One region of the Glutamicibacter sp. NPDC087583 genome, then DNA from elsewhere that is predicted to be linked to it. Evidence: riboswitches for the same ligand, from Rfam matches in the RefSeq annotation. Region 1 holds a riboswitch; the other holds the start of a gene.
What was found. Region 1 has a riboswitch for thiamine pyrophosphate ahead of thiO (glycine oxidase ThiO). Riboswitches for the same ligand answer to the same signal wherever they lie in the genome.
Positions count from the first base shown of each region.

Region 2: another riboswitch for thiamine pyrophosphate. It lies ahead of thiC (phosphomethylpyrimidine synthase ThiC); the one in region 1 lies ahead of thiO (glycine oxidase ThiO).

Region 1 covers NZ_JBIUWY010000001.1:448,895-452,773, reverse strand. Annotated here, with positions in the region: gene ACIOU9_RS02240 (thiazole synthase) at 1-274, opposite strand, end outside; gene thiS (sulfur carrier protein ThiS) at 277-522, opposite strand; gene thiO (glycine oxidase ThiO) at 549-1,646, opposite strand; TPP riboswitch at 1,644-1,748, opposite strand; gene ACIOU9_RS02225 (GNAT family N-acetyltransferase) at 1,828-2,787, shown strand; gene ACIOU9_RS02220 (mechanosensitive ion channel) at 2,871-3,879, opposite strand, start outside.
Region 2 covers NZ_JBIUWY010000001.1:266,840-270,718, forward strand. Annotated here, with positions in the region: gene thiC (phosphomethylpyrimidine synthase ThiC) at 1-1,613, opposite strand, end outside; TPP riboswitch at 1,610-1,717, opposite strand; tRNA gene ACIOU9_RS01270 (tRNA-Thr) at 1,991-2,062, opposite strand; tRNA gene ACIOU9_RS01275 (tRNA-Thr) at 2,596-2,667, shown strand; tRNA gene ACIOU9_RS01280 (tRNA-Met) at 2,715-2,791, shown strand; gene ACIOU9_RS01285 (GTP pyrophosphokinase family protein) at 2,874-3,650, opposite strand.

The sequences.
Region 1 (3,879 bases):
TCGCATCGCGGGCGGTGAAGCATCCAGCGGTGTTGGGCAGCGCAATCACGTTGTTGCGCTGCAGCAGTTCATACACGTTGCCTGCGCCGGCCGCCGAAAAGTGGCGGATGGCCACGGTGGTCAGCTCCGTTCCGGAGGCCTGCAGGGCGCTTTCCAGGGAGGTCAGCGAACTCGCTCCCCCGGTGCCGAGGATCAAGCGCGAGGACAAGGTGCGTCCGGCGATCTGGAATGGGTCGCTGTGGATGTCCAGCTCGGTGATGTTGCGCGTTTCCATGCCTAGCCTCCCTGGGCCGCGGTAACGAGTTCAATGCTGTGCCCTTCGGCCAGCAGGTAGCTATTCCAGGCGCTGCGTGGAACGACAGCGCCATTGACGGCGGCGGCAACTCCGAGCTTGCTGCCGTCAGCGGCCACCGAGTTGGCGTCCAGTTCCTTGCCGATTTGCGTGCTGATGAATTCGCGAAGGGTGGTTCCTTCGTCCAGGTTCAGTTGCCGTGAATTGAAATTAATGCCGATGCTTGTCATGGTTGCTGCTCCGTTCGGTGAGCGGTCTAGGTTGCGTTGGCAAAGCGGTGGGGATCCACAGCCTGGTGCAAGGGGTGGGATTGGTGGCCGTGGGCGAGATCCGCAGTGAGCGTTGCGCCCAGCGGAGCCAGCAGCACGCCGTGCCGGGAGTACCCGGTGCAGAGCAGCAGCCCTGGATCAAGGCGTCCAAGCAGCGGCCGGTCATCTGGCGTGGCGGGACGTGCCCGGGCCGTTGCCTCGTTCAGCGTGTAGTCGCTGATGCCGGGGACCAGCTTTCTCGCGTTGTCCAGCAGCAGGTGCATCGCGCCAATGTTCACCGCTTGTTGCCGGTCTTCACGGACGCTGGCGCCAAGGACGAGGCTGCCGTCCCTTCTCGGCACCAGATACACCTGTTCCCGGTGCACGAGGCCGCGGATGGTGCGGGTGATGAGCGGCGGGCCTGCTGGTCCCTGGATCCGGAGGATGTCCCCGTAGACCGGGCGCAGCGGAAGTTCGTTCAAGCCATCGAGGGTGCCAAGACCGGTGGCCACGATGGTCTGCTCCGCTTCGAGGATTCGGCCCGATGCGGTCCGCACAGCGGTGGTCCGCTTCCCGTCGGTCACCAGTGCCTGCGCCCGTTCCTCGACCAGGTGCGGACGCAGATGCTCCAACAGGATCTTGACGATGGATCGAGGGTCGACCTGGTGGTCATCTTGGCACAGGACCGCGCCAGCAATATTGGCGGCCAAGGCTGGTTCGAGCTTGCGGGCTTGGCTGGGCAGCAGCTTTTGCGCTGACAGGCCGAGGGATATCTGCAGTTCGGCCAGCTCGTGCAGGGCTTCGCGGTCCGCAGGCTCTGCGGCGACAACGAGCGTGGAGTTCTGCAAGTAGTCCGGGCGTTGCCCGGTGGCCGATGCGATGCGCTCGATGAACTGCGGATAGGCGGCATTCGAGGCGGCAAGCAGCTGGTGCAACGGGCCATTGCCCCAGACCGTTTCAGCTGCCGGGGCCAGCATTCCTGCTGCCGCGTAGCTTGCACCTTGGCCGGGTGCCGGATCGATGAGGGTGACGGTGTGTGCGCGTGATTCCAGCTCGAACGCGACGGCCAGGCCGATTATCCCGGCGCCAACAATGTTGACATGCACAAGGGCACGCTTCCTTCCTACGGCGGCATGACCCGCATCAGGTGTAGCGGTCGGCTCGGTGCCCTCTCAGCCTGGTCGATTCAGGCTCCCGCGGATTACAGCGATTATAAGCATGATGCAGCTCATAAAGTCGAACTTCATTGAACGCAGTTCCGTCATCTTCTGTGATGTACTTGCTGACATGGCATTCCATGACTTCCCTATCGTGCTTCCCCAAGGTTCTGCGCTATCCAGCACCATCATCTCGTTGGAGCAAGAACTCTTGGAATCCAGCCAACGCCATAGCCAGGAGCAATTGCAGCGGCGCTTGCATCCTCGGTTCGCCGAGGTGGGAGCCAGCGGGCGAGTCTATGATCGCGAGGCCATCATTGCCCAGCTGGCCCGGGAGCCGGCACGGGATGCCGGGGCGTTGAAAGTCGAAAGCCCGGTGGCTCTCCAGCTTTCAGACCAGCTGGTGCTGCTGCGCTGGAAGCTGCTCGCCGGTTCCCCCAGCGAACGCAGTTCACTGTGGATCCATGAGCAGGGCCGCTGGCAGCTGCTCTTCCACCAGGGCACGGCCGCCGCTCATCCGCAGCCATCTGCAGGACCGGAGGAAGCCGTGCATGCCGGCGGTGAATTCTCGGTGCGCCGGCTGCGCCTTTCGGATGCCGAAGCGGTCTACGAGGCATTTTCCTCGAACCCCGACATGTTGCGCCAAGGCGACGCCGATTCCCCGCAAAAGGCTGAGTCGTATGTGCGCGCACTGCTGGAGGCCGGGGAACGCCAGCAGGCGTTGGCCGTCGCATATCGGGATCGGCTGGTGGGACTGGTGTGCGGTACGGTAGACCCGGCCAATCGGAACGCGTGGATTTGGTATTGGATGAACCAGAATTACCGGGGCCGGTCGCTGGCCACCCGCGCCGTGGCAACCTTAGTGGATTACCTGTTCGACGAGCTGGGACTGTACCGCTTGGAGCTGGGCTTGCGGGCAAATAATCCCGGGTCGAAGCATGTGGCAGAAAGCAACGCCTTCCTGCACGAAGGTGTCGAACGGGGCAAATTCCTGGTTGCCGGAGAACGCATCGATGTGCACACCTACGCACGGTTGCGTACCGATGGCGGCTCTGCGGTCATGCCCTTGCCGTGGGGCACGCAGCAGTAGCTTGGCGGGCATCAAAAAAGTCGCGGAATCCGGTCTTGGATTCCGCGACTTCTTATCTGTCCCTCAGGTTTTGTGATGCGTGGTTAGATGCCTGGGCTCGATGCCGGTGGCGTCGAGTCCGGGCCATTGGTGGTCTGTTGGGCCTCCATCTTTTTCAGCGTGCGGGCCGCAGCATCACGACCGCCGAGGCCAAAGGCCAGAGCCGCTGCCAATGCTGCGCCAATGACGATTGCGCCGAAGGCCATGTTGATGATCGAATCGGCGATACCCATGTACTTCAGGCCCATCGCCACGAACAGCGCAATTGCCGTGTAGCGGATGATCTTCGAAGCAGTAGTGTCACCCAAGAAGCGGCCAATGACGTTGGCGATGACGAAACCTGCGGCGATAATTGCTGCGCCGAAGAGGATCTTGCCGCCCAAGGCCAGGATCTCATTGAGGATATTGGTGATCGCTGGGAAGTTCAGCATCTGGGCCGCCATCACACCGAAGAACAGCACGATAGCAATCTTGACGATGCCAGCGATGATTCCCGAAGCGCTCTTGCCCTCGGGAACTACGCCCCACTGGGCAACAACAGTGTCGGTACCCACGCCGTGGAGGGTGGATTCAAGTAGCTGCCCGACGAACTTGGCAATCAGGATACCCACGGCCAAGAGCGCCAAGGCCATGATGACCTGCGGGATTGCGGTGAAGACCAGCTGCAGCATCTGCTGGGCAGGTACCGAAATTGCCGCGATGCCCAGAACCTGCAGGGCTGAAATTGCGACGACTAGCAGGATCAAGGCGAAGACGATGTTGGCAATGATGTCAACGATCTTCGCTTGGGATTCGCGAGACTGAACTTCATCTACTGGTTCGTTGCCTGGGGTGACCTTGCGGACCAGTCCGCTAAAATCGACAGTTCCCAAACCGGTCCTCAGCAGCTGGCGAACAATATTCGCGATGACGTAGCCAATGAAGAAGATGAAGCCCGCACCGATGAGGTTGGGGATGAAGGCCATGACGCCGCCGAGCATGCCCTGCACCGGCGATAGCACTTCGGATAGAGCGAAGACTTGCAGGATTGCCACGAGGCCGAAGAGCCAGACA
Region 2 (3,879 bases), 180 kb from region 1:
CGGATATCCTGGGAGATGCGCATGGAGCAGAACTTCGGCCCGCACATGGAGCAGAAGTGGGCGGTCTTGGCCGGCTCGGCCGGCAAGGTCTCATCATGGAATTCCTGTGCGGTGACCGGGTCAAGGGACAACGCGAACTGGTCATTCCAGCGGAATTCGAAGCGCGCCTTGCTCAGCGCATCATCCCGCGCTGTGGCACCCGGGTGGCCCTTGGCCAGATCGGCGGCGTGCGCAGCGATCTTGTAGGTGATCACCCCGGTCTTCACATCATCCCGGTTGGGCAGTCCCAGATGCTCCTTGGGGGTGACGTAGCAGAGCATCGCGGTCCCGTACCGTGCGATCTCCGTGGCGCCAATGGCGCTGGTGATGTGGTCGTAGCCCGGGGCGATGTCGGTGACCAGCGGGCCCAGGGTATAGAACGGCGCCCCGTCGCACAGCTGCTGCTGGCGTTCCACATTCTCGCGCACCAGATGGAACGGGATATGCCCCGGGCCTTCGACCATCACCTGCACATCGTACTTCCAGGCGCGCTTGGTCAGCTCGGCCAGGGTGTCCAGCTCGGCGAACTGGGCGGCGTCGTTCGCATCTGCGATGGAGCCCGGGCGCAGCCCGTCGCCCAGCGAGAAGGCCACGTCGTACTGCGCGAAGATCTCGCACAGCTGATCGAAGTGGGTGTACAGGAAATTCTCCTGGTGGTGCGCCAAGCACCAGCCGGCCATGATGGACCCGCCACGCGAGACCATGCCGGTGACCCGGTTGGCGGTCAGCGGGATGTAGCGCAGCAGCACCCCGGCGTGGATGGTCATGTAGTCCACGCCCTGCTCGCACTGCTCAATGACGGTGTCGCGGAAGATCTCCCAGGTCAGTTCGTTGGCTTCGCCGTTGACCTTCTCCAACGCCTGGTAGATCGGCACGGTGCCGATGGGGACCGGGGAGTTGCGGATGATCCACTCGCGGGTGGTGTGGATGTCATCTCCGGTGGACAGGTCCATTACCGTGTCCGCGCCCCATTTGGCCGCCCACTGGAGCTTGGAGACTTCTTCTGCGATGGAGCTGGTCACCGCCGAGTTGCCGATATTCGCATTGATCTTGACCAGGAACGCCTTGCCGATGATCATCGGCTCGGATTCCGGGTGGTTGATGTTCGCCGGGATGATGGCTCGCCCGGCCGCGAGCTCGCTGCGCACCAGCTCGACATCGCATTCCTCGCGCAGGGCCACATAGCGCATTTCCGGGGTGATGATCCCGGCACGCGCATAGTGCATCTGCGTCACGCGGGCTCCGCCAACGGCCCGCAGTGGCGGGGCTGAGCGTCCGGCCCATTCCGCGCTGGCCGTGCCGCGGCGGACCGCTGAGCGTCCGTCGTCGTGCAGGTTGCGTTCGCGGCCTGCATAGGTTTCCACGTCCCCGCGTTCCAGGATCCACCGCTCGCGGAAGGGTTGCAGGCCTTGGGTGGGCTCGCTTCCCGGTCCGCTGGTGCGATATACCGCCAGCGGCTCGTTGGGCTGTCCATTGGGGGAGTCTGCCAATTGGATCTGCGTGACGGGAACAGAAATTCCCGCAGATTCACGGTAGGCAAGGGTGTGGGCAGGGTGCTGTTCAATTTGTTCCACTGGGGAAACTCACTTCCTTCGCCGGCATTACCCGGACAGGTTCAACGGTCGCGGACGGCGATAGCCCGATCTCAGCCCTTGCCAGGGCACCCGTGTGGTCGCGAACAACTTAGCACGCTTGCGAGGAGAAAACGCAAACCCAGTGGTCAGGGCCTGACATCAAGGAAGTGGGAAGGGCCGGCTGTGGCGGGCCAGGATGCTTTTCATTGGCCGGAGACTCTTGCCGGGGGCACCTGGAATCCGGGGCGCAAGACGCGGCCGATAGCCGGTGCTGCAGCTTGGGGTGCGCCTTGGGCCATGCTCGCAGTGGCTACACGGCATCTGCGGGATAAACGAAAAGAGAGGCAATCTGGAACCAGATTGCCTCTCTTATTTCGAGCCCCCTGCCGGAATCGATCCGGCGACCTCGTTCTTACCAAGAACGCGCTCTACCACTGAGCTAAGGGGGCAACAGGTAAATACTTTACACAGGTTTTTGAGGTTTGCAAAATCCGTCGGGAATTTGTTGCTGAGGTCACAATATTCCTACTCAAGACCGGAATGGGCGGCAAGGAGCTGTTGCCTTCCTGGCGGTTTCCAGCACCCCGGTTCACGGCCCGGGATCCAGCTGCCGGGCACCGGAGCCGTGCCTGGGCGCCTAGGTGGATCGGGTGTTGCCCAAGTGCCGCTCGGTCAGGGGTTCTGGAGTGGGAAAGGGTGTCAGCGTTCCGAAGTTCCAAGCGGGGTAATTCGATGCTTGGCCACCGGGGATGATCCGCGGGATTCTATCCTGCGCGTCATGGCAAATCCCCGATTGACCGCGAGGAGCACTCTCGTGAGCATCGTCACCAGGGCACTTTTTGTCCCACCCTTCGTCCCCGGGGTAGCGAGTAAGAGGATAAATAGCCATTGACTAGTGGTTTTACAGAATTCTCCTGGTCTTTTCCGGGGTGATCCGCCGATTTTTCTTTGCCGGGAAATCCGTGTAGAGTATTTACTCGTTGCCCCCTTAGCTCAGTGGTAGAGCGCGTTCTTGGTAAGAACGAGGTCGCCGGATCGATTCCGGCAGGGGGCTCTGAGTGAGAAGCATTCTTGGCTTCTACTGGATTGCTTCTCACTTGTGGCGGCGTAGCTCAGCTGGTTAGAGCGCACGACTCATAATCGTGAGGTCCCGGGATCGAGTCCCGGCGCCGCTACCAAATCAAAGATCCTCGGCCTCGGCCGAGGATCTTTTTTGGTTTCCGGCCCCGAAGCAGCATTGTCCTTCGAGGGCATGAACGGCTAGTGATCCAAGTCCTTCTCCTGGTTCCCGTCCTTGGCTTGCTGAGCCAGCGACAGCAGCCCCTGGATCGCTGTCGTATCGAAATCCGCCTCTTGGCTCGGTGCCTGATTGGCATCATGGCCGTGGACTTCGGTATGCAAGCGCTGCATCTGCATGTCGAGTTTCGTCGCCATGGCCGCCGCGTCGGCAAGCTCTTGCACTAGATGTTCTGGAACTTCGCCCTCGTACTTGTAGAAGATCTTATGTTCCAGGCTTGCCCAGAAATCCTGGGCAATGGTACGGATCTGCAGCTCCACCACGACATCGACCGGGCCATCGGATAAGTAGACCGGGATCTGCACGATCGCATGGACACTTTTATAGCCGTTGGGCTTCGGGTTCTTGATGTAGTCCTTGATTTGGAGGACCTTCAGGTCATTCTGCGAGGTTAGCGTGTTCAGAACCTTGTAGATGTCCTTGACGAAACTGCAGGTAATGCGCACGCCGGCAATGTCGCTGATGTTCTCGCGAATGGCAGGCAGGGACGGGGAGATGTTCCGGCGGGAGACCTTGCGCATGATGCTCTCCGGAGTTTTCACCCGGGAAGTGACGTGCTCAATTGGATTGTAATTGTGCAAATACAAGAACTCTTCACGCAAGATCGAGACCTTGGTCAGCACCTCGTCCACCGCAAACTGGTACTCCATCATGAAACGCTGGAAATCATGGCGGAAAGCCTGCGTCAATCGCTGCAGCTCGGCCGGCGAAGGGGCGGTCTCGGCAGCTGCGATGGCCACTGCACGAGTCTTGTCATCAAATGGGACAGAAATCCTGGATCACCTCAGCAGATTATGGCCCGGCCCGCGGTACGGTTCCGGTGCAGTTCCAGCCTAAGGGCTTCTCCTAGGAATTAGGCCAGAACGAATCGGGAATTCGTCCAGCAAACTTTCGGGCTGCAGGCGCCGGCCAACCTGCCTTGCAGGAGCTAGCCATGTCCGGTGAACTATCGTTGAAGAGGTAACTTCG